Regions from separate parts of the Alteromonas macleodii ATCC 27126 genome, predicted to be linked through region 1. Evidence: predicted binding sites of a transcription regulator. Region 1 holds the regulator's gene; each other region holds the start of a gene.
The links. The regulator sigma-54, encoded in region 1, starts transcription at its own class of promoters, with help from an activator protein. The targets are predictions, from matches to a motif close to GTTGGCACGNNNNTNGNNT.

Region 2: the regulator sigma-54 is predicted to act here: its motif matches at 6,086-6,104, upstream of MASE_RS15885 (DUF2884 family protein).
Region 3: the regulator sigma-54 is predicted to act here: its motif matches at 3,408-3,426, upstream of MASE_RS05975 (EF-hand domain-containing protein).

The regions. Positions count from the first base shown of each region.
Region 1 covers NC_018632.1:762,661-772,798, reverse strand. The annotation lists gene MASE_RS03360 (KpsF/GutQ family sugar-phosphate isomerase) at 1-440, shown strand, start outside; gene kdsC (3-deoxy-manno-octulosonate-8-phosphatase KdsC) at 441-989, shown strand; gene lptC (LPS export ABC transporter periplasmic protein LptC) at 986-1,564, shown strand; gene lptA (lipopolysaccharide transport periplasmic protein LptA) at 1,533-2,087, shown strand; gene lptB (LPS export ABC transporter ATP-binding protein) at 2,090-2,815, shown strand; gene MASE_RS03335 (RNA polymerase factor sigma-54) at 2,889-4,370, shown strand; gene hpf (ribosome hibernation promoting factor) at 4,401-4,688, shown strand; gene ptsN (PTS IIA-like nitrogen regulatory protein PtsN) at 4,702-5,145, shown strand; gene rapZ (RNase adapter RapZ) at 5,230-6,075, shown strand; gene MASE_RS03315 (HPr family phosphocarrier protein) at 6,075-6,347, shown strand; gene mgtE (magnesium transporter) at 6,522-7,880, shown strand; gene MASE_RS03305 (response regulator transcription factor) at 7,931-8,683, opposite strand; gene MASE_RS03300 (spondin domain-containing protein) at 8,906-9,721, shown strand; gene MASE_RS03295 (spondin domain-containing protein) at 9,734-10,138, shown strand, end outside.
Region 2 covers NC_018632.1:3,714,733-3,724,870, forward strand. The annotation lists gene MASE_RS15855 (putative bifunctional diguanylate cyclase/phosphodiesterase) at 1-1,440, shown strand, start outside; gene fghA (S-formylglutathione hydrolase) at 1,508-2,350, opposite strand; gene MASE_RS15865 (acyltransferase) at 2,464-3,378, shown strand; gene MASE_RS15870 (acyltransferase) at 3,375-4,268, shown strand; gene MASE_RS15875 (mechanosensitive ion channel family protein) at 4,272-5,609, shown strand; gene MASE_RS15880 (hypothetical protein) at 5,684-5,875, opposite strand; gene MASE_RS15885 (DUF2884 family protein) at 6,222-7,052, shown strand; gene MASE_RS15890 (NAD-dependent epimerase/dehydratase family protein) at 7,219-8,031, shown strand; gene MASE_RS15895 (sodium-dependent transporter) at 8,147-9,568, opposite strand; gene MASE_RS15900 (SDR family NAD(P)-dependent oxidoreductase) at 9,880-10,138, opposite strand, start outside.
Region 3 covers NC_018632.1:1,402,520-1,412,657, reverse strand. The annotation lists gene MASE_RS05990 (sigma 54-interacting transcriptional regulator) at 1-941, opposite strand, end outside; gene MASE_RS05985 (hypothetical protein) at 938-1,522, opposite strand; gene MASE_RS05980 (sensor histidine kinase) at 1,524-2,921, opposite strand; gene MASE_RS05975 (EF-hand domain-containing protein) at 2,982-3,263, opposite strand; gene MASE_RS05970 (putative bifunctional diguanylate cyclase/phosphodiesterase) at 3,562-5,190, opposite strand; gene MASE_RS20205 (hypothetical protein) at 5,406-5,633, opposite strand; gene MASE_RS05960 (tellurite resistance TerB family protein) at 5,815-6,255, opposite strand; gene MASE_RS20200 (ATP-binding protein) at 6,507-6,989, opposite strand; gene MASE_RS19805 (SpoIIE family protein phosphatase) at 6,956-8,182, opposite strand; gene MASE_RS05945 (STAS domain-containing protein) at 8,226-8,531, opposite strand; gene yciH (stress response translation initiation inhibitor YciH) at 8,703-9,035, shown strand; gene MASE_RS05935 (response regulator) at 9,099-9,899, shown strand.

The DNA.
Region 1 (10,138 bases):
TCACCTCAGATGACTTTGCGCTTTCGCACCCAGGCGGTAGTTTAGGCAGAAAACTTCTGCTTAAAGTTAGCGATATCATGCTAAGCGGCAGTGATATCCCCCTTGTCCATGCCAGTGCTTCTGTCGCTGACGCACTGCTGGAAATATCTAAAAAGGGATTGGGTATGACAGGCGTGATAGCGGCAGACGGTACGCTGACAGGCGTCTTTACGGATGGCGACCTACGACGAATCCTCGATGCCCGCGTAGACGTACACAGTGCGACAGTAGAAGAAGTAATGACTAAAGGCGGCAAGACTACCACCGCAGGTCAGCTGGCTGTAGAAGCCCTGAATTTGATGGAAACCCATAAAATTAGTGCGTTAATGGTTACTGACGATAAGCGCAAACCTGTTGGGGCTTTTAACATGCATATGCTACTAAAAGCAGGAGTGCTTTAAATGACAACCACCTTGTACACGGAAATAAATGACTCGCTTTTCGCAAAACTAGCCAAGATAAAGTTGCTGGTATGCGACGTTGATGGTGTGTTCTCAGATGGCCGAATTTACTTAGGTAACGACGGTGAAGAACTTAAAGCATTCCATACCCGTGATGGATATGGTGTAAAAGCGCTAGTGAGCAATGGAGTGAATGTCGCGGTTATTACTGGACGTCGCTCTGCCATTGTTGAAAATAGAATGAAGGCACTGAATGTTGCACATATAATTCAAGGCGAAGAGAATAAAGCAGACGCGCTTAGCGACCTGATGAAGCACCTTGAGTTAAACACTGACGAAGTGGCTGCGGTAGGTGATGACATGCCAGATACGGGTATGTACAAGCACGTTGCGGTTAAAATTGCGGTTGCCGATGCCCATCCTTACGTAGCAAAACAAGCAAACTGGATTACGACCCTTCCCGGAGGGTTTGGCGCGGTCCGAGAAATATCGGATACCATTTTGCAGGCCAAAGGGGTAGCAAATGAGATTTTTGGAGCTAGTGTATGAGCCTGTTTGGCTTTAATCGCTTAGGATTAAGTATATCGGCGCTATTTATTCTGGCGATGCTGATGTACATCCCTACGTGGATGGAAGAGCAGCCTGAAACGCAGGGGAATCGTGAAAACGATGCGCTAAAGCCCGCCTACAAAGCAAAAAATCTAACCACTACGCTGTACAATCAAGACGGTGAGTTAAATCACAAAGTATTTGCAGAGTCGATGGAGCATTACGACCAGCTTGGCTTTGTATTGTTTCAGCAACCTAAATACACCCTTTATACAGAAAACGCGTCATCACCATGGGTGGTAACCGCTGATGAAGGTACACTATACAATAACGAGCTAATCCAGCTGGAAAACCAAGTTAATATTGAGAACCAAACTGGCGATGACTTTGTCAGAAGTATATCGACCGAGTACATTCAAATTAATTTAGAAACCAAGCAAATGACATCTGACCAACCCGTTGAAATACTGGGCACCCAATATGTCATTTTAAGTAATGGGTTTAACGCGAATTTACGCACACAAGAATACGAGCTTTTAGATCATGTACAAACCACTTATTCCCCTAGCAACTAGTTTATTGCTTGCCATCGCTAGCGGTGCGGTACACGCCAGTGAAGATGATTTTTCGCAGCCCATAAAAATAGGCTCGAACACCCAGTTTATCGACGGTAAAAATAAAACCGCGTTGTACAAAGACGACGTACTCATAACTCAAGGCTCTTTGGTTATTGAAGCTGACGAAGTGGAAGTAATTGCCACTGACGGTGGTGGTCGTGAAATATTTATTGCTAGAGGAAAGCCTGCAAGCTATTCCCAGCAATTGGAAGACGGCACGCCAGTTTCGGCAAAAGCTAATGAAATACGCTATGAAGTGGTGAACCGAACGATTTCTCTTGCTGGAAACGCAGAGTTGAAACAAGACACCAGTAAAGTACAGGGTGACAACATCACGTTCGATATGATTACCGAGCAATTGCTAGCGACTGGCGGCGCAGGTAAGGATGGTGAGGGTCGAGTGACCACAGTATTCACACCTGAGACCATTCGCAAAACTTCGTCTAAGAAAGACAAAAAAGACAACGAGGGCAATGAATAGCAATGGCAACTTTGAGCGCTAAAAATCTTGCTAAGGCTTACAAGTCAAGACAGGTTGTTCGAGATGTAAGTCTGTCTGTCTCAACGGGTCAAATTGTTGGTCTTCTTGGCCCAAATGGCGCTGGTAAGACCACCACATTCTACATGATTGTTGGTTTAGTGAATCTGGATAAAGGCAAGATTGAAATCGACGACAATGAGCTAACTCATCAGCCCATGCACGAGCGCGCACGCCGCGGAATTGGCTACCTACCGCAGGAAGCCTCTATTTTCAGAAAGCTCACAGTGCATGAAAATATCATGGCCATTTTGCAAACCCGTAAAGATTTAAATTCACAACAGCAAGAAGAAGAAGCTGATGCGCTACTTGATGAATTTAATATTAACCATATACGTAATAGTACGGGGATGAGTTTGTCAGGGGGCGAACGCCGTCGCGTTGAGATTGCCCGCGCTCTGGCAGCAAAACCGCAATTTATTTTGTTAGACGAACCATTTGCTGGTGTTGATCCAATATCAGTTAATGATATAAAGAAGATAATACAACATCTTCGCGATAGGGGTATTGGAATCCTTATCACAGACCATAACGTACGAGAGACATTGGATGTTTGTGAAAAGGCGTACATTGTGAGTCATGGCGAGCTTATTGCGCAAGGAACGGCGGAACAGGTTTTAAGTAATCAAAAAGTAAGGGATGTATACCTAGGCGAACAATTCAGGCTATAGTTAATGTAACCGAATTGCCATTTTTCAGTTTCGCTCTGGTATATTCAATTTAGAGCATTTAAATAAGACGTAGATGAAACCATCTTTACAGCTAAAATTTAGCCAACAACTTACCATGACACCACAGCTTCAGCAGGCCATTAAACTGCTGCAGCTTTCTACACTTGATCTTCAACAAGAGATCCAAGAAGCGCTCGATTCTAATCCGCTATTAGAAGTTGAAGAAGGTAACGACGAGCCGCAACTAGAAAAGAACAATATCGACAACGATGACAGCGGCTCTGAGGCCACTGCTTCTGCATCTAGTGACACACTAGAAGCCGGCGATGCACTTGAGAAAAACGATCTTCCCGATGAGCTGCCAATCGACAGCACATGGGACGAATACTACTCTGCTTCATCTTCGCCAGCTCCGGGTCCATCCAATGACGACGAGCAAATCTTCCAAGGTGAGACTACTGAAGATATTCAAGAGCACCTTCTTTGGCAAATGCGCCTTACCCACTTCTCGGATACCGATCGCGCAATCGCTACAGCAATCATCGACTCTATTGACGAGTCAGGTTATTTAACCGTTACCCTTGATGATATTTTAGAAGCGGTTAACGATGATGATATGGAAGAGCCGATTGAAATGGACGAAATAGAATGTGTGCTTAAGCGCATTCAGATGTTCGACCCTATTGGTTCTGGCTCACGCTCTCCACAAGAATGTTTGATGGTGCAATTGCGCCAGTTTTCAGAAGACACACCGTGGCTTGCTGAAGCAAAGCAACTGATTGAAGAGTACTCTGACTTACTGAGCAGCAAAGACTATCGTACGCTTATGCGTAAAAGCCGATTGAAAGAAGATCAGCTACGCGAGGCAATGCGTTTACTGCAAACCTTGAATCCTCGCCCAGGTAGTGCTTTAGTTACTAAAGAGCCTGAGTACGTTATTCCTGATGTCTCAGTAACCAAGAAAAATGGCCGTTGGGTGGTTGAGCTGAACCCCGACAGTCTGCCTAAGTTAAGCGTAAATCAACAATACGCTGCAATGAGTCGCCGTGCCAAGAATAGTAGCGATTCACAATTCATCCGCTCACACATGCAAGAGGCTAAGTGGTTCATAAAGAGCCTTGAATCTCGTAACGAAACCTTAATGAAGGTTGCAAACTGCATTGTGCAGCAGCAAATGGGCTTTTTTGAGCACGGCCCGGAAATGATGAAACCAATGGTGCTAAATGATGTCGCAGAAATGGTAGATATGCACGAATCCACTATTTCGCGAGTGACAACGCAAAAGTACATGCATACGCCACGTGGAATCTTCGAATTGAAGTATTTCTTCTCAAGCCACGTTGCAACAGAGTCTGGTGGTGAATGTTCATCTACAGCGATTCGTGCATTGATCAAGAAATTAGTGGCCGCTGAAAAGCCTAGCAAGCCGCTAAGTGATAGCAAGATTGCTTCATTGTTGGCCGAACAAGGCATTAAAGTTGCCCGGCGAACAATAGCAAAGTACCGGGAATCGTTGTCGATCCCGCCGTCGAACCAACGCAAAAGCCTTATTTAATCGGGCTTAATAATATAAGGAAGACGAAATATGCAAATCAACCTTACTGGTCATCATGTCGAAATCACCGACTCTTTGCGTAATTATGTCGATACGAAGTTCAGCAAACTTGAACGTCACTTTGATCACATTTCTAATGTGCATGTCATCCTGAACGTTGAAAAATTAAATCAAAAAGCCGAAGCGACCGTTCATTTAAGTGGCGCTGAAGTATTCGCATCCTCAGAAAATACCGACATGTATGCGGCGATTGACAGCATGGTTGATAAACTCGACCGGCAGGTAATCAAGCATAAGGAAAAACTGAAAAAACATTAGTAGTTAATTAAGCATGGATATACAAGCCATCGTAAGTCTGGACCGCACCGAGTGTGCGGTTCAGTGTAATAGTAAAAAGCGAATTCTTGAGATCATCGCTGATATCGCTGCCAAGCAAAACGAGAACATTGATCAGGCAACGATACTCAACAGTTTGATGGCTCGAGAGCGTATGGGTAGTACAGGCATTGGCAATGGTATCGCCCTGCCCCACGGACGCCTGCCGGGCCTTGAGAAAGTGATTGCCATTGTTGTAACCAGCACGCCAGCAATCGACTTTGACGCCCTTGACGAGAAACCCGTAGACATCTTTTTTGCGCTACTCGTTCCCGAGGAACAGACCGAAGGACACCTTCAAACGCTGGCCACCGTGGCTGGTAAACTAAGCGACAAAGAAACGATTAAAGCAATACGTCGCGCAACGACAAGCGACGATATTCTATCTGCATTAAGTTAAACATTAAGCGCCTATTAACCGTTTAGTAGGCGCCTAATTCAACAACGCGTATGTGATAAAACCAGAGTATTAGGGAGAAAGTAGGTGAAGCTGATAATAATCAGTGGTCGTTCGGGGTCTGGTAAGTCTGTCGCACTTCGCGCATTGGAAGATTTAGGTTATTACTGTGTTGATAATATCCCTGTAAACTTACTTCCCACCTTAACCCATACAGTTGTTGACGAGTACGATCAGGTTGCGGTAAGTATCGATGTGAGAAACTTACCTAAAAATCCTGACGATTTGGTAGAAATTCTAGACTACCTGCCTTCTTCGTGGTCGATGACCATTGTTTACATTGACGCGAGCGATGATGTACTGGTTAAGCGTTTTAGCGAAACACGTCGTCTTCACCCTCTCGCCAAGCTTAATAAATCGCTTTCAGAAGCCATTAAAGCCGAGTCAGCCCTACTTGCTCCTATTGCTGAACGCGCAGATTTATATTTAGACACAGATAAGCTTACCATTCACCAACTGGCAGAGTTAATTCGAGAGCGTATCTTGGGTAAGAAAAGCTCACGCCTTGTGCTTGTGTTTGAGTCGTTTGGCTTTAAGCACGGTATTCCTAAAGATGCGGATTACGTTTTTGATGCCCGCTTTTTACCTAACCCCCATTGGGAGCCCGACCTTAAACATCTGACCGGATTAGACGCACCAGTAGAAGTATTTTTGGGGTCGCAGCCTGTAGTGACCAAGTTCATTTGGCAAATTCAGAATTTAATAACGACATGGCTGCCTCATTTAGAGCGCAATAACAGAAGTTACGTAACCGTAGCGATTGGCTGTACTGGTGGCCAACACCGTTCGGTTTATATCGCACAGACCCTGTCGAAAACCTTCAGTGAAATACACCCTGATGTTCAAATTCGTCATAGAGAGCTGAATCAGTAATGACTATTCAAAAAACGCTAACTATCGTCAATAAGTTAGGGTTGCATGCAAGAGCGGCGACCCAACTGGTTAAACTGGCTAATCAATTCGACGCTAAAATCATCTTAAAAAAAGGCGATAAAGAAGCAGACGCAAGCAGTGTATTGGGATTAATGATGCTTGAAAGCCATCAAGGTGAACAGGTAGACGTGATTGTGGACGGCAGTGATGCTGTTGATGCACTTGCAGCTATTGAAGAGCTTATTGAGGGCAGATTTAACGAAGACGAATAGTCTTACTTGCCCAATCCATTGACCAATTAATCAACACTTAGCGCAGTTATCTTAAAATCCTGCGCAAAACCTACGCAATTATCATGACAGACTCATCATAATTGCGATATTCTACGCCCACTTAGGCTCTATGGCCTGCATTGTTCATCTTTTAGCTTGTAGGAATAACGCCTTATGGCAGAAGCGCTTGTTTCTAAATACGTACAAACTCAGTTACGCGCACTCAACGCTGCGTTGACCAACGGTCAATTCGTATCTGTACGTAAGCTTCTGCTTGAATTACCGCCTTCAGACGTCGCCCACATTCTTGAATCTAGCCCTAGCAGAACCCGTGACGAATTATGGGAGCTCATTGATGGTGACTTTCACGGCGACATTTTAGAAGAACTGTCTGACGATGTTCGAAACGGTATCATTACAAAAATGCTTCCCGCTAATGTGGTTGACGCACTTGAAGAGATGGATACCGATGACTTAGCAGAGACGCTAAGCAGCCTTCCCGAGCCAGTATTGGCCGATATTCTAGATTCGATGGATGCACAAGATCGCGTGCGCGCAGAGCAAGCGCTGTCTTACGGTGAGGAAACCGCTGGTTTCATCATGAACACCGACACCATCACATTACGTCCAGATGTGACCATTGACGTGGTTCTGCGCTATATCCGCTTAAAAGGTGAGCTACCTGAGAATACGGATACGTTTTACGTGGTAAACCGAACTGACAACCTTGTTGGTATTGTTCCGGTTACCCGTTTACTCACCGCAGATACCGACGATAAAGTGTCTGACGTTATGGACGAGGAATCTGAAGCGATTCCTGTGAATATGCCAGACGACGAAGTGGCGAGCCTGTTCGAGCGATACAATTGGCTTTCAGCACCTGTTGTAGATGAAAACCATCGCTTAGTGGGCCGAATTACCATTGATGACGTGGTTGATATTATTCGTGAGGACGCCGAGCACTCGATGATGAGTATGGCGGGTCTTGATGACGACGAAGATACCTTTGCACCCGTTATGCAAAGTACCAAACGACGCTCGGTGTGGCTGGCGGTAAACTTAGTGACGGCGCTAATGGCTGCGATGGTGAGTGATCTATTTGAAGCAACGCTCAGCCAACTGGCTGTGTTAGCTATATTAAATACCATTGTCCCCAGTATGGGCGGTGTAGCGGGTAATCAGACGCTAACGCTAGTTATTCGCGGTATGGCACTAGGCCATGTTAACGCGAGTAACTCACGATGGCTTATCAGTAAAGAAATATCCATCGGCTTTTTAAACGGTGCCATTTGGGCGGTGCTTATTGCCTCTGTCATCGCGTTATGGAAACAAGATTACATGCTGGGCGTAATTATTGCCTTTGCCATGATGGTAAACATGATTGCGGCTGCTTTAGCGGGTGCAACCTTACCTATGATCATGAAGCGTCTTAAGATAGACCCTGCCCTAGCTGGCAGTGTTATCTTAACTACGATAACCGATGTAGTGGGTATTTTTGCTTTCTTAGGTACTGCGACGCTGTTTCTAATTTAAGTTAATTTTGAACTCTCATGCCTGATAGGGCATGGTGAGCTAAAAAATACTCATGCAATAAGCGCTTTCGCTATATATCCATTGACGTTCAGCTTGTAACCCACACCCCAGACGGTTTCTACTAGCTGTCCACCATTTTCAATACTGTTGATTTTATCAAGCTTAGTGCGTAAACGATTTATATGGGTATTCACCGTGTGCTCGTAGCCTTCGTGGTTATAGCCCCACACCTCACTGAGCAATTGATTGCGAGAAAAAACTTGGTTTGGATGACGACAAAAATAATCCAGTAGCGCAAACTCCCTAGCCGTTAACGTTAGCACTTGGCCATTTAAGGTTACGCTATGAAATCGCTGGTCGATTTTAAGGGGTCCTATTTCGATGCGCTCTTCACTACCTTGAGATGGTCTTAAATGTTCTTGGCTAGGCATACTTCTGCGCATATGGGAGCGAATACGGGCAATAAACATACGTGCATCAAATGGCCCTGATAGATAATCATCTACGCCTACTTCATAGTAGTTTGCTTCATCTACCTCTTCGTCGGCCACATCGTCTGTCATCGCGTCACTTTCCACTGCCATCACCCAACTTTCGGGGTTCGTATCAACAAGGCCTTTTATACGATTAAGACAGATAATATTTCCATGCGACTCAACAATAACGAGCGAATAATGCTGCGTCTTAAGCAGCGACTCTGCGGATTGAAAATTAGAGACTGCGTCGTAAAGAAAGCTATGCTTACTTAAGCATTGCGATATGTTCTGTTGAAACTTATTTCCACTGTAGATGATAAGGATCATATCTCGCTCCTAATTCGCCAATAAAAAACAAGACCAGTGCGTTGGTGGTTTTCTTTCACAGTGATTACAATTTTTTTATAAAAAATATAAATTCAGAATTTATAACAGCACTGTTATTTATTGAGACGAATCTGTGTGCGTTTTGTGAAAGTTCTGTGATGAATTGGACATTTTACTGCCCTAAATTTTTATGCGATTTAAGCCATAAATAAGGACAATAAAATGAAATTCACTAAACTTGCTAGCGCAACGCTTTTGTCGCTAGCTGCAGTATCAGTAAGCCAAGCTGTCACTTTAGACGTTGAAATTACCAACCTTACTCAGGCGCAGAGTTTTACGCCGCGCTTAGTCATAGCTCACGATGACACCGTCGATGCCTTTGAAGTTGGGCAACCTGCGTCGTCAGCTTTAGCGTGGTTAGCTGAAGCTGGTGTTATTGACGACGAACAAAATGCTGATTCAAGCGGCGCAAACTTTGAAGCGTTACTCGGCCCTGTTGATACCGACAATGGTTCAAATACGTGGCACCGTTTTGGCGGACTTCTCGCGCCGAAAGCTACGTTAAGCTATCCCTTCGATACTATGGACAAGCCATATCTTTCGCTACTTTCCATGCTAATACCTACTAACGACGCTTTTGTTGGTATGGACAGTATTGAAATTCCAACCGAGCCGGGTACCTACACTTATTACCTTAATGCATACGACGCCGGTACTGAGCTTAACGATGAATTAAATAGTGCCCGTACAGATGTTGTTGAAGCTGGGACCGGAAACGCGCTGGGTGGATATGGCGTACCGGGTGTTGCCGGTGGCGGCGCTCCCACTCGTATTGTTGATTTGGGTACAGGTGGCACGGGTGTGGGTGCACAAATCGTTAATGGCGAAATTGAAGATGGTGAAGATGGCCCAGTACACATCCACCGCAATGCGCTTGGTGATACTGATAGCGCCGCTGGTGCCAGTGATCTGGACTCTACCGTACACCGTTGGTTGAACCCAGTAGCACGTGTAGTTATTACTGTTCCTGCATCTTAAGGAGCCAATACGATGAATAATCCAATAATTAAACTCAGTACATTATTGATGCTTTCAGCGCTTCTTGCTGCCTGCGGCGACGATGGTGATACAGGCCCTCAAGGACCAGCGGGTCCGCAGGGGGAAGCAGGTACTGACGGACAAGATGGTACGGATGGCCAGGACGGTTCGGACGGTTCGGACGGACAAGACGGTATCAACGGTAATTCAGCGGTTTATACCGTACAAATTACCAATTTAACCTACTCTCAGCCCTTTGCACCTGCCGCAGTCATATTGCATGAGTCAGGCTTCCATTCATTTAATGAAGGCGAGCCAGCCAGCATGGGCATTGAAATAATGGCTGAAGGCGGTGACCCGTCTATGGTCATTACTGAAGCCATGGACTCCACGGACTTTTTGGATGCGCAAAACTCT
Region 2 (10,138 bases), 1.7 Mb from region 1:
GCCCCCTGGCAAGGGGAGCTTTATTGGCAACCTGTTGACGATTATGGTGTGTGGCTTCAGGTTACCATTCACCCTGTATTACAAGGGGATGAGTTAACCCATTGGGTTTACCTACTTACCGATATTACCCATATCCACAATAAAGAAGAGAGCGTATTAACTGCCAGTGGAATGGACTCGTTAACAAAGGTAGCCAATCGCAATTTGTTTACCGATACAGTAAGAAGACTGGTTCAGGAAGAAATCGCATTCAAGTTGTTCATCATAGATATATGCGACTTTAAGAAGATAAATGAATCACTTAGCTATCAGTCGGGTGACGAGATCCTTAAATCGTTCGCACTGCGACTGCAGACCTTTGTCGGCAACAGCGGGTTTATAGCGAGAATAGGCAGCAATGAGTTTGCATTGGTGAAACGTGAAGATACCTTTAACGAACTTATCAGTGCCGAGTATATTGAGCAGCTAGTCAAAAAGCTCACTCAAACCTATACCGTTCTCAATGGCAGCGAGCCGAATTTAGGCATAAATATTGGCGAAGCGAACTTTCCCCGACACTGCCCGTCAACCGAATCACTTCTACAGTGTGCTGACATCGCCTTGCAGGCCGCTAAATACCAAGGTCGCAATGTGGTACTTACCTACAGTGAAGAACTACACAAACAACATCATGCAATTAGCGAGCTTGAGAGTCAGCTACGTTCTGCCATCGAAAACAATGAACTCAAACTCTTTTTGCAGCCTATTGTCGATTTAGAGACTGGCAAAATTGTTAAATGCGAGGCATTGGCAAGATGGATAACGCCGGAAGGTAAGTTTATTTCCCCAGAAGTGTTCATTCCTCTTGCTGAAAAAAGTGAACTCATTTTCCCTTTCGGCGAGTGGCTTATCAATGAAGCTTGTGATGCTATAGAAGCGTTAAAGGCTTCTAATTTAGACATTAGGTTGGCCATTAATATCTCTGGCCGCCAAGTGTCAGATTTAGCACTACTAAACCAAATTAAAAACGCATTGGAAGATCACCAACTCCCCGGCTCAAACTTATCTATCGAGTTAACCGAAAGCGTGTTTGTGGAAAGCTTGGATACCGTTTCAGTATTACTCAACGAGCTTCGAGCAATGGGGATCACCGTGTCGATTGACGATTTCGGTACTGGTTTTAGTTCACTGGTGTATCTGAAGAAACTGCCTATCGATGAGCTTAAGATTGACCGTTCCTTTGTCAGTGAACTTGAGAAAAACACCGACGACCAAGCTATCGTTCAGGCTATTCTTGGACTGGCGAGCAACTTAAACATTAAGATTATTGCAGAAGGTATTGAAACCCAACAGCAGCAACAGTTTTTGCAAAATCATCGGTGTGCTTATGGACAGGGTTACTTATATCAGCGCCCCGTTGCCATACCTGAATTTATAACTTTAGCGCAAAAGCTTAAGTAAAGCCTCATCAGCCATAAACAAAAAAGCCGGAGTACGATCCGGCTTTTTTACAGCTTGTATTCTACGCTTAAATTAGCCCCATGTGTCCTGCATGGAACTCCAAGTGCTCTTCAATAAATGATGCAATAAAGAAGTAACTATGATCGTAACCTTCATGCATGTTAAGCGTAAGTTGCGTATCTGACTGTTGCGCAGCATGAACCAGAGACTGAGGTTTCAGCTGCTCGTGCAAGAACTCATCTTTTGTCCCTTGCTCTACTAGCAGAGGTACGCTGTGTGTTTTGCTTGCTAATAGCAACGAGGCGTCGTAATCCTGCCATGCCGCCTTGTCATCGCCTAAGTATCGACCCAAGGCTTTCTCGCCCCACGGACAATCTGAAGGATTTGAGATAGGGCTAAAGGCCGATACCGATACAAACTTATTAGGATTACGCATGCCAATAACTAAAGCACCGTGTCCGCCCATTGAGTGGCCGCTAATAGCGCGCTCTTTGGTTACAGGGAACTCGCTTTCAATAAGCGCAGGTAGCTCGTTCACAATATAGCTATACATTTTGTAATGCTTATCCCACGGCGCCTGCGTAGCGTCAACGTAGAAGCCTGCCCCAAGGCCAAAGTCATAAGATCCTTCTTCGTCATCTGGAACGTTTTCGCCACGGGGAGATGTATCGGGCGCTACAATAGCCATACCTAATTCCGCCGCTAGCTTCATTGCACCGGCTTTTTGCATAAAGTTCTGGTCGGTACATGTCAGCCCTGACAGCCAGTAAAGCACGGGCACTGGCTTTTCTTTCGAGGCGAAAGGGGGAAGAAAAATTGCGAAGGTCATATCGCATTGTGTTGTTTCAGCTTTATGGGTATAGCGTAAATGCCGTCCCCCGAATGCTCTATTTTCGCCAATAAGCTCCATTTCAGCTCCTTAAATACGTAAATTTGCACCTTTATTGTGGAATCAGTAAAGGCTCTATCGGATTTTAGATCAAGTTCGTTTACACTAAGCGCCTAATTTTTGAGGTAAGTACAATGGTAAAAGCACTGTTGCATCATATTGTTGGCACTATTTCGGTCATCTGCTATTTCGTCAATACGGTAGTGTGGTCAACGCCTATTTTCATATTGGCTATTTTTAAACTTATACCTATTGCGCCGTGGCGACGATTCATTTCTTATTTACTCGACGCATGCGCGACTGCGTGGATCGGCGTTAATAACCTGAATCAGCGCATCAGCGGACGCACCAAATGGCAAATAAACGGACTAGAAAAACTCACTCGAGATGATTGGTATCTCGTTGTTGCTAACCATCAATCTTGGGTCGATATCTTAGTTCTTCAACGTGTATTTAACCGAAGAATCCCATTTTTGAAATTTTTCCTCAAAAAAGAGCTTATCTATGTTCCCATTTTAGGTCTGGCTTGGTGGGCACTCGATTTTCCATTTATGCGCCGGTATTCCAAATCATTTTTGGCTAAAAACCCGCATTTGAAAGGAAAGGATATGGAAACCACGCGTCAAGCGTGTGAGAAATTTAGGAATAAGCCTGTAAGTATTATGAATTTTGTTGAAGGCACCCGCTTTACGCAAGCCAAGCACGACAAGCAGGCCTCGCCTTTCTCTCATTTACTTAAGCCTAAAGCAGGCGGCATTGCATTCGTTTTATCTGCGATGGGCGATCATTTGCATAAGCTTATTGATGTCACAATTGATTATCCGAACGGCGTACCGTCTTTCTGGGACTTCGTTAGTGGTAAGGTTCGTGATATTCGTGTGAATATCAACGTAATGCCCATCAAAGACATTATGGAAAACGGCATTTTCAGCGACAATTATTTTGATGATCCGCAAGTTCGAGCCCGTTTTCAGACGTGGTTGAATGAACGCTGGCATGCCAAAGATCAACTTTTAGATTCACTAAACGCAACACAGAAACCATTATGATTCGCGCAGTACTCGCTCCTTTTATTTTCGTATTACATACTTCACTACAAATCCTCAATCTTGCGTTGTGGGGAGGCTTAATTATCTTACTGGGTTTGGTAAAACTTATTATGCCTAACGGAAAGATAAGAACGGCATGGAATAAAGTGATGCACGGGCTAATGTTTAGCTTCGGACGGGTCAGCGTTCTCATGATACGCTTGTTTAACCGCGTCGATATTGAGTGTTCGGTACACGGCGAACTGTCAAAAGACCGTTGGTATCTGATTATTGCCAATCATTTAAGCTACCTCGACATTATTCTGCTCATTGAATTCGCAACGAACCGCATTCCTGCACCCAAATTTTTCCTTAAGAAAGAGCTTATTTGGCTGCCATTTGTCGGACTGGGTGCCTGGGCACTTGATATGCCGTTTATGCACAGATACACCCGTGCGTATTTAGAAAAGCACCCAGAGAAAAAAGGAAAGGATCTCGAAACCACCAAAGCGTATTGTGAGAAGTTTAGAACGGTGCCCACAACGGTCATTAACTTTGTAGAGGGAACTCGATTTACTTCATTGAAGCATCTGTCAAAGCAAAGTCCCTATGAAAACCTCCTGCCCCCCAAAGCCGGCGGCGTTTCCTTTACGCTCTCAGCTATGGGCGAATTATTTACCAACGTGTTAGATATCTCGCTGCTTTACCCGGAAAATAAGCGTCATCCTATGATGGCAATGCTTAGCGGTCAGATGACAAAAATCGTGATCGATGTGAACGTTACGCCGGTACCTGAATTACAACAGCATTCAGAACGCACTGAGTCTGAGTTTCGTCTTTATTTCCAAAACTGGTTGAACGGTCTATGGGAAAATAAAGACAACCGTATAAAGAAAATGTTGGAGTCGTAATTAATGGAAGTCAGTGCTTCAGTACGCGATAACTTTATTCACATAGTTAATGATATTTTCCCGAATCTTACTACTGAAGATCCGCTGTATAACGTCATCGCACTAAGTAGTATTTTAGTGGTGTCGGCGGTAATCTATATTATCGCAAGGCTATTGGTGCGCCCCCAGATAGCCAGTTGGGTATACAAATCCAATAACCTCTGGGACAACGCCTTGCAGCAGCACGGATTTTTCCGTCGCTTAATGCACCTGTTTCCTGCCCTGTTTATTTACTTAACCACACCGGTACTTATTAGCGATGAAGCCGTGATGCACGGTATGGTGATAAAGAGCGCTCAGCTATACATGCTATATAGCGGCCTTCTTGCCTTATATGCCATGTTGAGCACAGTGGAAGACGTTTATAACGCCTCAGCGCTTGCTAAACGCGCACCTATCACTGGCTTTATTCAAGTTACCAAATTGGCATTTGCTATTGTCACCATACTATTAAGTATCTCTTTAATTGTAGACAGAAGCCCGCTACTTATTGTGTCTGGCTTAACCGCCATTGCCGCTGTTTTACTATTGATATTCAGAGACACCATTCTGGGCTTTGTTGCCGGCATTCAAATAGCCGCTAACCGCATGTTTAATACGGGCGACTGGATTGCCATGCCTAAGTATGAAGTAGATGGTGAAATACTCGAGATAGGCCTTACCAACGTCAAAGTACAGAACTGGGATAAAACCATTTCTACGCTGCCGACTTACAGCCTTACTACAGAAGCAGTTAAGAACTGGCGCGGTATGCAAGAGTCTGGCGGACGCAGAATTAAGCGCGCCATTTATATTGATGTGCACTCTATTAAGCTTTGTGACAACGATATGCTAGAGCGCTTTTCGAAAATTCGCTATATCAACGAATATATCGATAAGAAGAAAAATGAGCTCCGCGCTTATCACCGAGATTACTCCATTGATGAGTCGGATCTGCTAAACAGCCGTCGCCTTACCAACATCGGCACTTTTAGAGCTTATTTAGAGGCATACTTGCGCAAGCACCCGGATATAAACCAAGAACTGACCCTAATGGTTAGGCAGCTACCGCCTAATGAGCTTGGTTTACCTTTAGAAATTTACTGCTTCAGTGCACAAAAGGAATGGGTGAGGTACGAAAAAGTACAGGCGGATATTTTCGACCACGTTATGGCTATGCTGGATTTGTTCGATTTACGTGCTTATCAACGTGATGGACATTTGTCGCTGCTTGCCCATCGCGAACAAAGCGCTTATAGAAATAGTCCCGAAAGCGACAATGCGCCTGAGGATGCTCAGGAGAAGAGCGAACCTAATCGATAAGGCAGTGATGAATAAAGACTTGTTCAAGACGAAAAAAACCGGCTGAGATAGCCGGTTTTTTTAATGCTTATCGCTTAAGCCAATGCGTAGGCCATCAGTAAGCAAAGTACTAAACCAGTAACGCCAAAAAAACCGTACTCGATTTTTTCCTGCATACCTTCAGCACCTGCTTTAGCAGTCATAAAGCCCATAACGATGCTGCTTAGCCCTAGCGTAAAGGCAATTAGCGCAACACCAAACATAATTGCATTAATCCAATCAGCCATTGTGATAACCCCTTAAAAATATTGGCGGTATTATGCACCAATAAATAAGATTTAACCATGCTTGGATTGGCTTAAATGTACCGCTATTGGTATTAATTGATCTTAGTCAAAACTACTAATTAGTTGGTAATCTCACTAAATAGTGTATTTAGCAGAGCATAAAGAAATCATCAAATATTACTAACCATTTGAAAGATATAGACTTTAAATATTGGCAAGGCCATTGCTCTACCTTAGGTATAACAGCGAGTATCGTTAGCGTCTATCTGACAGTGACACTACAACGCATTGCAGTTTGCTTCGAGCACTTTCGTTAACGCGTCACACGTAAATTAAGGAATGAACAATGTCTAAGAAACTATTACTTTCAGTTGCCCTTACCAGTGCTTTAATGAGCGGCCACGCATTTGCGCATGACAGCAGCTTTCAAAACAACAGTTGTGACATGGAGCTTGATGGTCATATTCAATATTACCAAGGTGACCTAACGGTACAGATGGACAATGGCTCAGTGATGACGATTGACTCCCATCACAATATGACCATTAACGGCGAACCAGTATCGCTTGACAGCGAACAACAGCGCTGGGTAAGTGAATATTACAACAACATTGATATCGCCATCCCTATGACCTTGAATATCGCCAGTGAAGGGCTGCAAATTGCCAACGTGGCAGTGACTGAAGTATTTACTGAACTGTTAGGCGGCGATCAAATGGGTGACGATTTTCGTGAACTGTTCGACTCACTTGAAACCAAACTAAACACTTCATTCTATGATGACGCAGGCAATATTCGCGTTGATTCAACTAAATTCGATGAGCCAGGTTGGTTTGACGAAAGCTGGGAGCAAGAATTCGAAGCGCAAATTGAGTCTTTAATCAGTGAGTCTATGGGTAGAATACTTATTGCCGTAGGAACACAAATGTTGTGGGAAGGCGGTGATATGTCTGAGTTTGAGCAAAAGATGGAGCGCTGGGGTGAAGATTTAGAATATCGCTTAGAAAGCCAAGCGGCTGCGCTAGAAGAAAAAGGCGATGCATTGTGTAAGGTACTGAAGAAAGCGGATTATGCCGAAGGCAAAATGCAGGCATCCATATCTGGGCTAGATGACTTGAACCTGCTAGATATTGATCAAGACAATCACCATGACCACAACGACGAAATGAAAATGTAGTTGGAGCATTTAGCTAACTAAACGCGCAAAACGAAACGACTTGCAACTCTAACCACTCACCTTAGAAAACCGACTGTAACCCAGTCGGTTTTTCATTTTTACAGTTAACGACAACCGCCCTCCAATTAATGTACTCTTAAGCCCTAAACAAAGGGGTATTTAATCGATGACTCAAAATGTAGTAATTAGTGGCTACGGCTGGTTAGCCAGCTATGTGGGCAACGCACTTTCAGGCAAGGTCAATATTGTTGGCACCACTCGAAGCCAACAGAAACGTCTCGCGTTACAAGACCAAGGTATCACCGCAATTGAATATGCCCTGGGCGAAGATACATCAGCGCTTTGTAACCATTTGCCAAACGCTACCTTGTTGCTAAATATTCCCCCTGGCAGGAGAAACACAGATCTCGCGTCATACACCAACAATATGCTGCAGTTGATAGACGCAGCCATCAGCGTAAAGGTGGCGCATATCGTGTTTATCAGCACCACGTCGGTTTACGGCGATGCAACAAACGAGGTAGTGTCCGAAGTTAGCACTACACAGCCGCAAACAGCCTCGGCCAAAGCCCACGTGACTATTGAAGACTATTTATTGTCTAAGCGAGGTAAGGTTGATATCAGTATTGTTCGCCTAGCCGGTTTAGTAGGCCCAGACCGTCACCCCGCCCGCTCGTTAAGTGGAAAACAGTTAGATGCAGGAAATAAGCGAATAAACCTTGTACATGTGTACGACATTGTATCTGCGCTGACGACCATCATTTGTGGCAAGCCGCTTAACGATGTTATTCACCTTTGCAGCTTGTCTCATCCTAAGCGCGGTATTTATTACGTGGATGCAGCGAAGGCGATGGATATTGATGCTCCTCGCTTTTCTGATACTGAAGCAGAACCTGCTGGCAAAGTGATTGACGCCGCACAAAGCTGGGCAAGGCTAAATATTACACCAGAGTATAGCGACCCCTATCGCATGTTTTAGGCTTTACACTTAGTGTAAAATACACACTCTGACACAAACAAAAACGGCAAGCTTTAGGCTTGCCGTTTTTAAGTTGAGCTCACTGCTAGCTCACGTCATTTCTTGTAAAACCTGACTATCCGAATAGGCTCAACCCGAAGTATTTTACCGCTACCGTGTTTACAAAAATCACGAGTAAAATAAGCGGAATAAAGGTTTTAAGCGAAATATCCACGTACTTTTCAAACCAGCTGCCTTTGTAACCACTGCTGCCCTCTTCCAAAGAAGCATTGAAGTTTGCACTCTTCCAACGATAAATAACAAACAAACAAATTAGCAAGCCGTTTAAAGGCAAAATCGTGTCGTAGAACACATCGTAAATGACATCAAACAGTGATTTATCTGCGCCAGCGTAGTGCATAAAGGACGTAAGCATATCAACTTTACCGAATGACAACGCACTTAGGATGGCTAGCAAAATCATAATACTTCCTAGCGACCCAAGCGCCCATTTACGGCTTACACCTTTTTCATCCATAAGCGCCGCAACAGGTACTTCAAAAATAGACACTAGCGACGTAATTGCCGCAAAGAACACTAATAAGAAGAACAAGCTAGCGACAATCGATGCGCCCATATATCCAATCGAATCTTGTAACGCTAGAAAGATACTAGGTAGATAAGTAAAAATCATACCCACTGACGATTCACTTAAATCATCAGGGTTAATGTCTGGGTTAAAAGAGAAGATGGCAGGAAGGATCATCAAACCCGCAGTGAACGCCACGGCCGTGTCTGTTAACGCCACCAGCTTGGCAGCGCTCGGTACATCTGCACGCTTATCAATGTAGCTACCATAGGTAATAAGAATACCCATACCCAACGATAGAGAGAAAAAGGCCTGCGATAGCGCACCATTCACCACTTCAGCAGTGATTTTTGAAAACTCAGGAACGATGTAGAACTCAACGCCAGCCATCGCATTTTCGCGGGTTAATACGAAGATAACGAGACCGATAAGCATCACGAAAAGCGCAGGCATGAGCAGCTTTGCCGCTTTTTCTATCCCTTCTTTTACACCGCCTTGAAGGATGAGGTAGACCACACCAACAACGGCCGCCATATATAAAAAGATGGCTTCTGAGTTAATAAACAGCCCAAAGGTTTCTGGGTTAGCTAACTTGTCTAGATTTCCGCTTACTGCTTCGAACAAATAGCCGAAAAGCCACACAGTAATAACCATGTAGAAAACGGCAATCATGAACGGCGTAGCAATAGCTAGCCACCCCGCGACTTTCCATTTCTTTTCATTACCGCTTATATCACTGTATGCACCAAGCGGGTCTTTTTTAGCATGGCGACCAACTGACATTTCCGCCAGCATTACCGGTAAACAAATGGCAAAAACGAAAATAGCGTACATTAAAAGAAATGCACCACCGCCATTTTTAGCTGCACCGACAGGAAACCCTACCAAATTACCTATGCCTACCGCAGAACCTGCAGCAGCCAAAATAAAACCTATGCGCGATCCGAACTGTTCTCTGGCCCCGCTCATATCCCTTCCTCTTGTTGAGTTATTGTTATAGCAGTTCGCCGTATCACGCCTTGTGATGCACAAACACGTCGTGAGCTCACAATTTATGCTGGTTGTCGGTACTTACTATTCGTAAGAATCAAGCCGAGCGAACTGGTATTATTTATTATCAGGATGGCGTTTGTTGTTATGACTCACGTGTGGCGTCAACGCGTTGTATTGCTACCTCTATGGGCTTATCAATACGCTGCACCATTCCCAAAAATAGCATGGTAACAGCAGTGAAATAAAAAGTCTTGATGTTGGACTTGCTGAAATGATGTTAGACCGTATCACCAAGTTACCACTTCGCCATTCCAGTCGATAAAATGACAAGCTTGGTCTCGATTAAGCGCCGAAAGGTGGTGAATGAGCTGTTTAGCGGTAAACTCAGGCGTGAACAATTTCTTGGCGGCGACGTTCTTTTGAAAAGGCTTAGAAAGCCCCGTATCAACCGTCCCAGGGTGATAACAAACAAGCATCACGTCTTTCAATCTGCGCTTGTATTCTACCGACGCTGTTTTAACCAACATGTTGAGCGCCGCTTTCGAC
Region 3 (10,138 bases), 640 kb from region 1:
CTTCGCGATTTTAGCGACGGAAGTTTTAGGTTCACCACGTTTAGACGGTAATATAAATCTTCGCGGAAGGTGCCTTCTTCCATTTCTTTGTGCAAGTCTTTGTGCGTTGCAGAAATGATACGCACATCGATGTCTACGTGCTTGCTGCTACCTACTGGACGAATTTGGCGCTCTTGTAATGCACGCAGCAGTTTTACCTGCAGCGTCATCGGCATATCGCCAATCTCATCCAAGAACAAGGTACCGCCGTCGGCTTCTCTAAACAGACCAGGGTGAGCAGCTACAGCACCGGTAAACGCACCTTTGGCATGACCAAATAGCTCAGACTCAAGCAAGTTTTCAGGTAATGCTCCACAGTTAATAGCTACAAATGGTTTGTCGCTGCGGTTACTGGCTTTATGAATGGCATTAGCAAGCAGTTCTTTACCTGTACCGCTCGCGCCGCTAATAAGCACAGATACTTCACGCTGAGCTATGCGGAACGCCTGGTCTAGTACATTTAGCATTTCTGGAGAACGGGTAATGATGTCCTTTGCCCAATCCCCAGGCTGTGCAGCTTGAGACTGGCTAAGTGCTTTTTGCAGCAGCGCGCGTAATTCGTCGTGATCGACAGGTTTAGGCAAAAACCCAAATACACCACGCTGAGTGGCTGCTACCGCATCAGCAATGGTGCCGTGAGCCGTCATCAGAATTACAGGAATATCTTTTCTAATTCCCATAATTTCTTCAAACAAACTCAGACCATCTAAGCCCGGCATACGCAAGTCACTTAATACTACATCGTAGTTGTCGTTTTGAAGCTTTCTTAACGCTGATTGACCGTCTTCCACTGCGGTCACCTCATAACCTTCGCCTTCCAGACGAATGGTTAATAAGCGCAATAAGCTCTTATCGTCATCTACCAACAATAAGTTAGGGTTACTACTCGCCTTTTCGCTCACTGTTGTGTACTCCTGTTTTTATCCATCAGTGTTGCTTCAATCTGCAACAATTCTTCTAGTTTTTTGCGCAGGTTAACTGCTTCAATTTCAAGTGCTTTTACTTTCTCGCCACGAGAAGTATTTTCTTGCTCCAACACCACCATGGCAGATTCAAGCTGCATAATCTGATTGTTGTGCGACGCAGCAATAACAGTCACCACTTCTTGCGCAGTGGGTGTAAATGTTCCAGCAATATCATTTAGGGCAAGCTGCGCGCGCAACCTGTCTTGATAAGGTGTATCTGTTGGTAGTGTTAAAACGTAGGCGTGAAGCGTGTCAGATGCTGTATCACCTAACGCTTTTAATGCTTGCTTACGCTCTAACCAAGGTTGGTTGGCCGCGTCAATCCACGCGTTAAGCCAATAGGTTGCATCGCAATTGTGCTCGAACCCCTGTGGAGGCTCAACAAATAAACAAAGGCCACGTTCTATTTTAGCTACAGGCGTCACCTTTTCTGGCTCACCTGCGTTGTCGTTGTTCCTGGTTAAACTCTGACATCCTGTCAGCACCAGTAAGGCGACAATTAAACCACTTATTCTCATTTTATTTTTCCTGTTGCCCAATGGTCACTCTAAAGCAAACATCGGCATAGTCTACATCTACAACACGCACATCACCATGCATCAGTCGAGCGCAATCGGCAACAATTGATAACCCTAAACCCGTCCCAATGACATTGTCGTTTCTCGGCTCGGTTCCTCGGATAAAAGGTTCAAATAAAGTATGTACTGACTCTGGAGCAATACGCTTACCGCGATTGGCAACATCCAGTACAAGATTATCGTTTTCGTTATAAAGGCTAATATTTATCGGTCTTCCCACTGCGCCATGCGCGACCGCATTGGACACCAAGTTATCAAGTATTCTTCTAAACAGCTCCTCGTCTATACGCACCTCGGACGCAGTTATCTTTACTTCCACTTCTCTATCCTGAATGGCGAGCGCGTAATCTTCTAAACAAGCAGAAACTAACTTACTAACGTCACTTTGTACCATTTTTGGCTGAGCTTGTTGCAACAGCAGGTTGTAGTCGAGCAACTTTTCCACCAGCGTGTTGAGCCTTTGCGTGCTAGCAGTAAGTAGCGAAAGTACTTCGCGTTGACTGTTATTCAACTCGCCCACCACGTTTTCAGACAACAAGCTGCAGCCTTCTTTAATGCTGGCAAGCGGAGTTTTAAGCTCGTGAGCAGCGTGTCGCAGCAAGGCGGTTCTAATATGCTCCAACTGCTGTAGTCGATCATAAAGCCAATGTAAATCTTTCTCTACATCAATCAGTTCTTTTGGCGCTTGTCTTGAAAGGGGTGGAAGCTGACCATCGCTGTGGGCCATGATCCTTATAATCTTTTTTAAGTTGTTAACGGGGTTCACAATAAGTTGACTCCCCATCAGTATTAGCAATAACGAAACGCTTACAAGCATAGCTGTAGACCAAGCTTGTTTTGCTTGCATGGCATTTAAATCATCTTGCTGGACTTTGACACGTTCAGTAATAGCGGCTTCTACATCGTCGCGAAGCTGGTCGACGCTATCGCCCACTGACGCAAGGTATGCATTAAGTAAAAGCTGGTCTTCAATCGCTCGATATTCGGCTAATTGATTTAGCTGTTCTGAAAGTCGTGTGCAGGTAGTTGGTACCGAGAGAGCCTGACATAGATTGTCAGCGGCCACGGCAAATTGATCGATGGCGTTATCAGAAAGAGAGGCCACCCTATCATTTCTCAACACAGCAAATTGGCGAATGCTGCGCTCTACGTCAACGACCGCGTTATCGAGTCTTTGCATGTCGCTAACAACATCGACAACAAACCGTGTTTCAAGTGTTGTCATTTGACCCACTTTGGCTAAGTCGCTTTGACTTTGCCAAAGTAAGGCTATAAGAGGGATAAGGGCCAGTACAAAACTACCTAGCGTCAACTGCCTTAGTGAACCAAGTTGTACCAAGCGTTCACCAAACGAAACCTTGTTTATCAGAACCTTACCCTCTTAAATATATTATTTTATCTACTCACTTGCTGTGAGCTTTTCATTGCCTGGCGTCAACTTGCTTTTTGCCAATTCGGCTTCGGAAAGTTTGCCATCTTCGTTGTCATCAATCAGCCCAAAGTTACGCAGTAGACCTGTGTGTCGAACCGCTTCTTTAAGTGATATCAGACCATCTTTATCTGTGTCTAATTCCTGCATCAACGAGCGCGCTGGACTTGCGTACGCGTCCGCTACTGAAATGGCTTGTACTGCAGCAACAGCACAAAGTGCTAAGAAAACTTTTTCGAGACGTTTCATCATGAATCCTCCGCTAAACGCTTTTAAAATCCTTCTCAATCCGCTTTGATACCAGCCCTGTGTTATCAGGTTATGCTGCTATTAAAGCTCATGGATACTACCACTAGTCTTCAATTAACCACTATCATAATTGCATTCAAACTGCTTATGCGATTTTCAGACCAAAAAGAAAAAGCACATTAAAAACAGCAGCATATGCAAATAAGTGTACTATCAACCACTCAGCATACAGGTTAAATGTTGCAAAAAAGAAACACCACTTTGAAACACTGTATGTCAAAGTGGTTTTATCGATACCTTGCTATACAGAGAAACTACTATCGCTATAATGGGAGGGAGAGCAAGTGAGCTCCGATAAGGGGATGGGCTTGCTAAACATAAATCCTTGCACATTGTCACATCCATGCTCTCTAAGATAATTCCACTGTTCAAGGTTTTCTATGCCCTCAGCACATACCGAGAGTGACAGTCTTTTCGCCAAATCAATAATTGCCCCAGTCACAAGACGGCTTCGTTCTGAAGTTTGAATTTCCATTACAAACTGTCGGTCAACTTTTAGCGTGTCGATATTGATTTGCGTCAGGTAACTTAACGAGGAGTAACCCGTTCCAAAATCATCTAGAGCTATGGCGCACCCCATATTTCCGATGCGTCTGAAGAACTTGTTTGAAAGAGTAAAGTTTTCTAGATACGCACTTTCTGTCACTTCAAATTCAATGTTTTCTGGGTTGATGTCATAGAGCTTGAAAGTATTGTAGATGTAGTCAAACAGCTGCGAGCTTCGCAAATCATGTCCAGATAAATTGATTGAGGCTCTAAACGGAGACGTGGCCCATTGTTTTAAATCTGGCATATCAATACAAACGCGCTTAATTACCCAACGGGTAATTGCAGTGATCTTACCGCCCTGCTCAGCAATGGGGATAAACTCGTTCGGCATGACCAAGCCAAATTCAGGATGTTGCCAACGAATAAGCGCTTCTACGCCGATTACGTTCCCTTCGTTGTTAACTTTAACCTGGTAATAAACAACAAACTCATCGTTGCTGATTCCTTGCTCAATACCGTTAGCTAAGTGGAGTTTACGCTTGTGCGACTCAACCATATCAGGTGTAAACAGTGTGTAGCTGCCCCGCCCTCGCGCTTTTGAACGATACATTGCAAGGTCTGCATTGCTCATCAGCTCGCTTAGGTCGTAGCCCGCATCGGAAGCCGTAGCGATTCCAACGCTTAAACCTACCGTTAGTGATAAGCCACGCAGTTCAAAAGGCTCATCAAATGCGGTAATAAGTCGCGTTGCCAAGCTTTGCGCTTGGTCAGTAGTCACATCTCTATCGGGCAGTACTAAGAACTCATCCCCTCCCAGTCGCGCGAATAAATCGCCGTCGCGCAGCAAACACTGAACTCTGTCAGCAACCTCTATGAGAATGAGATCTCCGGTTTCATGTCCTAAAGAATCATTGATGCCCTTAAACCCATCTAAATCAAAAAACAGGAGCAGTAAGTCTTCATCATTTCTTTTGGCTCTGGCTAGCTCAAGTCTTAAGTTATCGAGAACAAACTGTCGATTGGGAAGACCGGTTAAGCTATCGAAGTTTGCCAGACGAGACATGGTTTCTTGTTGATCAACCAATGTTTGCTTTTGCTCAAAGTTGATGAGTAACTCAACTTCAATGGTATCCAATAAACTATTAATGTTATTCGATAACTGTCCAATTTCATTAGATGTATTAAGTGAACTGCGCAGCGCATAATCTTTTGACTCAAATACTTCTTGAGTAAACTGCCTCAGCGACCCAATAGGAGAAATCAAACGGTATAAAATAAAGACACAAGTGCCAGTGCAAAGCAGCCAAACCGCGATAACGATAGGCACTTGCTTAATGAGCTGGCGGGCTGAACTTGCCGCCATGGTGTCTTCAATATCCACATAAAGAACAACATGTCCAAGTGGGTATAGGCTACTACCTACAATTTGATGGGCAGTGATAACATTGTCGTATTGCGTAACACCAAATGGAATTTCTGCAGGATCAAGTGGAACAGATTGATTGGAAAGCTGGCTTAAGGAATCAGGTTGAATAGTGGAAATGACTTGATAGTCGTTGTCATATAGCGTGGCGGAAATAAGATTATCGTGTTCTTTTATCGGTTGAAAAGAGAGGAAAATAATGCGTTATCACCGGGACTTCGCTCCATGACAACCGATAACTGCAGCGACAAAGCGTTACTTAACGTCGCGGTATTGCCCTTAACCACATCCACCACAGAAGCGTTGTGTTCTAATTTATTAACAATTACCACAGAGAGCGCCAGCACCGACATCGTCAATGCAATGACAAGCCCAATTGGGATTTTCAACGTTCTAAACACTCAACTACCCTTACTTCAGTACTGCAAGCTGTTGTAAGCAAGTGATGCCATAGGCTCTGAAACAGCACTGTCACCGCTAAGCTTTTATTATTATTTGTTCACAATAGTAAGGTACAGGTCGCTAAATTTGAATCCATTTTTTTAGCTAATACAAAAAAGACTAACTGAGTGATGATGAACGCTATGTTCTTTCAACTACTTCAAGTTTAGTTTTAATGTATTGGCTATGGGGAACGTACAATAAATCAGCTATTTGACGAATAGTACTCTCTTCAAGAGGCGCTAAAGATTCATCCGCGTATGCAATAGCCCAGAGGCTCTTTATCACATCTCTTTTCTCATCAGCGCTGCAGTGTTTATTTAGTACTTGAGTAAAACGCACTAAGTCAATTGAATCGTCAGCCGTCTCTTGCCCTCTTTCAAGCAACAACGACATCGCTTCCTCATCTATGTTTACATGCTTTCTGAGCTGTTTCTCGTATTCACTTCTCTCGCTATCCGTTACTTCATTATCAGCGTTTACAATTTCACTAAGTAATGCAGCAGTCGCCAATTCAACGGTATACGTTGGCTCTGTGCGCTTATGCGTGTCTTCGAAAAGTTTAAGAAATGATTTCAGCATGGGGCCCTACTTCTTGTGTCACCGCAGAAACGCCCGCGGTTAATGAAATTTGAGTATCGATAAAACTTTTACTCGGTAAAAGCTAAATTCGATTAATTGCTGGATTAGATGGACAGATTTACAGCGATGACTAAGTAAGCAAGTCTATGTAAACTGTACTCAACGACTAGAGCTGTAAAGTGAGAGTTTAAAAGCCCTCAGAGAAACATGAATATGAACATTTTGCTCGTAAATATATTTTCTAAAGGCGCCTAAATTTTAGTATCAAGTAAGCAAATCACTTTACTCCCGCCATTTTCGAACCACACTCGTTCGCACAGCGCGTGAAGCAAAGGGAGCCCACGCCCAAAGCTTTCGTCATGAACGGAATGACGCCGGCCTACCGTACTTGCCTTATTCCACTCAAAGCCTTCACCACTATCTTCAACCGCTATCAGCACCTTACCTTTAAGGGGTAAAGACTCTATCCTAATATTAATTCGCCCGTGACTAAGCGCTTTTAGAGAAGCCTCGCGGTTTTCGTAATATTGATGGAACCCTGTACTATCAGCTTTGAGTTTTGAGTCGAGTTTCAAGATCCCATGCTCTAACGCATTATTAAACAGTTCCGACAACACGGTATAAATTATCGAACGCACCGCTTGAATGCCCTCACATTGCCCCGCAAGCTGTAGCACGCGTTGGAGAATGTCAGGCTGTTTCAAATGTTGTGCGTCAAGCGCAACTTCATGCACCGATGGCAATCCAAAATCCATGTTTGGTGATACGGGCGTTTTAATGGTTGAGAGGTAAACACGACTAGCGTGACATCATCGTGAAATGAAGAGGCTGCGCAATGCTCTTTCGCCTTAAGAAAAAGTGAATTGGATTCTATTTTCCCATGCGTCTGCATTTGCTCTTTTACTATTCTTACCAAGCCTTCCTCAAGAAGCATTTCTCCCTCTTGAGTAGTACTCTCAATTAGCCCGTCGCTACAAATTACAAGCTGTTCATTGCATCCTAATTGAATGGTATCGCAATCGGTGTTGAGTTCATGCTCGTCTAGGATCCCTAATGCCATGTGACGTGAGGGGATGCAGCGCAGCGCTAAATCAGTTTTCGCAGGAACAATGACAGCCGGCATTCCACCCTGCCATAAGTTGATTCTATTGCCCCCCGCGTTAATTTCGCCCACCACTGCGGCCATAAACATGTCACTTGGTAGAAACTTAATTAAAATTCGATTTAATTCTGAAATAATCTCAGAAATAGATACCCCTTGCTGGCTGAGTTCCTGAAAGGCTCGGGTTACAGGCAACGCACCAATTGCTGACGCCAAACCATGACCTGTAAAATCTCCCACCACAAAATAAATACCACCACTAGGGCTTGATTCGCATAGAAAGAGGTCGCCATTAAAGGTTTCAGCTGGCTTTAGGAAGCAGTCGAAATGCGCCATTACCTCGGGTCGATTGACAATAGCGTGGCTAAAAATATGTTCCACAATGGCGTGCTCTCTCGCCACTCTTTGATTGAATAATCGAAGTGCTTTATTTTGCTGTTCTATGTGTTCACTCAAAGCACGTATTTTTAAGTGGGCTCGAATTTTGGCAATTAGAATGTGTCGGTCGAAGGGCTTTGTGGCAAAGTCGTTCCCGCCAACTTCCAGACACCTCACTAAGCTTTCTTTATCTTCTAATGCGGTGATAAAAAGAATAGGTAGATACGGCCCTTTCGCAAGCTTGCGTATTTTGGGTGCAACGTCAAAACCACTGAGCCCAGGCATCACAACATCCAACAAAACCAAGTCGGGTTTTTCGTGCGTAAATTTTTTGATAGCTTCAACACCATCCACCGCTTCGATACACTCTTTATAGCCTGCGTTATAAAGCATGTTAGTAAGCAATGTACGGTTGATAGCCTCGTCGTCAACAATGAGGATCTTCACGTATGTCTCTTCGATAAAATGTTAATTTAGCGACTTGCTTTTCTTACTTAATGTCGAACTTTTTATCGAATCGAGATATTTTCAGGATTTTAGCAACCTGAGGACGGGCATTTTCGATACTGTAGGTTAATTCTCTTTCAGCGAGTGTCTTTTGCATGTTTAACAACATACCTAAGGCAGAGCTATCCATGTATTCAGTACGCGATAAATCTACGGTGATGTGAGAGACATCGGCGCCCAGTTCGCCATAGGCGTTTCTGAAGTCTTCTACCTTACTGAAGTCAAACTTAGTGCCTACATCTACCACTAGTACTTTCCCTTGATTTTGATAGCTCGACGTTATTTCCATATTCGCTCCTTAAAAATGTAAGCAGAAATGCTTCATCACATGCTTTTAACTTTGCTATTCTTATACTAGTTGAACTTTTACACATCGCCATGAAAGTCATCTTAAACTTTCGTATGGTAATGCTTTTTTTATCGCCATTTAGATGGAAAGACGCAATTTATTGAGGTATGTATGCAAGACTGGCAAGACGCCCTTTTGGTCTATAGTACTGAAAGCGGCAAAATAAAGCCTGAGCCAAAAGAGCAAGCGCGTTCGGTGTCTTCTGACGGCGTTGTTCGTATTCACAGGGAAACTAAAGGTCGCAAAGGAAAAGGGGTGTCTCTGATTAAGGGATTAGACCTCGCGTCTGATGAGCTGAAAAAACTAGGCTCTGAGCTAAAGAAAAAATGTGGTTGCGGCGGCGCAGTGAAAGACGGTGTCATTGAAGTACAAACTGATGACAGGGAAAAGCTCCGCACACTACTTACCGATAAAGGGTATAAAGTTAAGCTTGCTGGGGGCTAATGTAACGCTAGCCAGCTAGCGAGCTCTCACTTTTTCATAAACATATAACAAAAAGAGTCTGAAATGGAAAAGCTGTCAATTTCTGATCTACACATTATTTTAGTTGAGCCTTCTGACACACAAAGAAAGATCATCACCACTTTGTTGTTAAAAGAACACGTAAAGGAAATTGACCCCGTCAGTACCCTTTCCGAAGCTCGTTCAGCGGTAAAAGCGCACGGTGCTGACCTAATCGTAAGCGCGATGTACTACGAAGATGGAACCGCACTAGAACTACTTAAATTCATTAAAGAAGACGACGCATTTAAAACAATTCCCTTCATGTTGGTTTCCAGTGAAAATCGTTTGAGCAAACTAGAAGAGTTTAAGCAGGCGGGTGTTGCGGCAATTCTTCCTAAACCATTTGAACCCCTTCATTTGTCTCGTGCGTTAAACGCAAGCTTAGATTTAATCAATCACGATGAACTAGAATTAGAACTATTTGACGTACACGATGTTCGCGTACTACTTGTTGATGACAGTAAATTAGCGCGTAATCATATTCGACGCGTACTAGAAGGCATGGGGCTTCAACGCATAAAAGAAGCAGAGAATGGCGCAATGGCGCTAACTTATATAAAAGATGAACCTTTTGACCTCGTGGTTACCGACTACAATATGCCCGAAATGGATGGCAGGGAACTATCGGAATTTATCCGCTTTAATCCAGAAACCACACATATACCGATTATCATGGTAACGTCAGAGTCAGCTGACAGTGCACATATGGCTAATATTCAGCAAACAGGTGTGAACGCGCTATGCGATAAGCCTTTTGAGCCCAACGAAGTAAGACAAATGCTTTCAGCACTATTAGGTAACTAAGCGCTAAAATATTAAACGGCGTTCTCAAATTACCCACCGGCAGGTGTATATTTACGGCACCTGCCAACGCTTCATGCCCTAACCGTTTGGCTTTTTATAAAGCCAACAGCGCATTTTAATTACTTTTTCAAGTCCCCCACATTAAAAACAACTATTCAATTTGTAAAAATGGGTTGACACACATAGGCGTTCAACATACATTCAAACCTATGAAACAGAATATTATGCACGTAGCACTT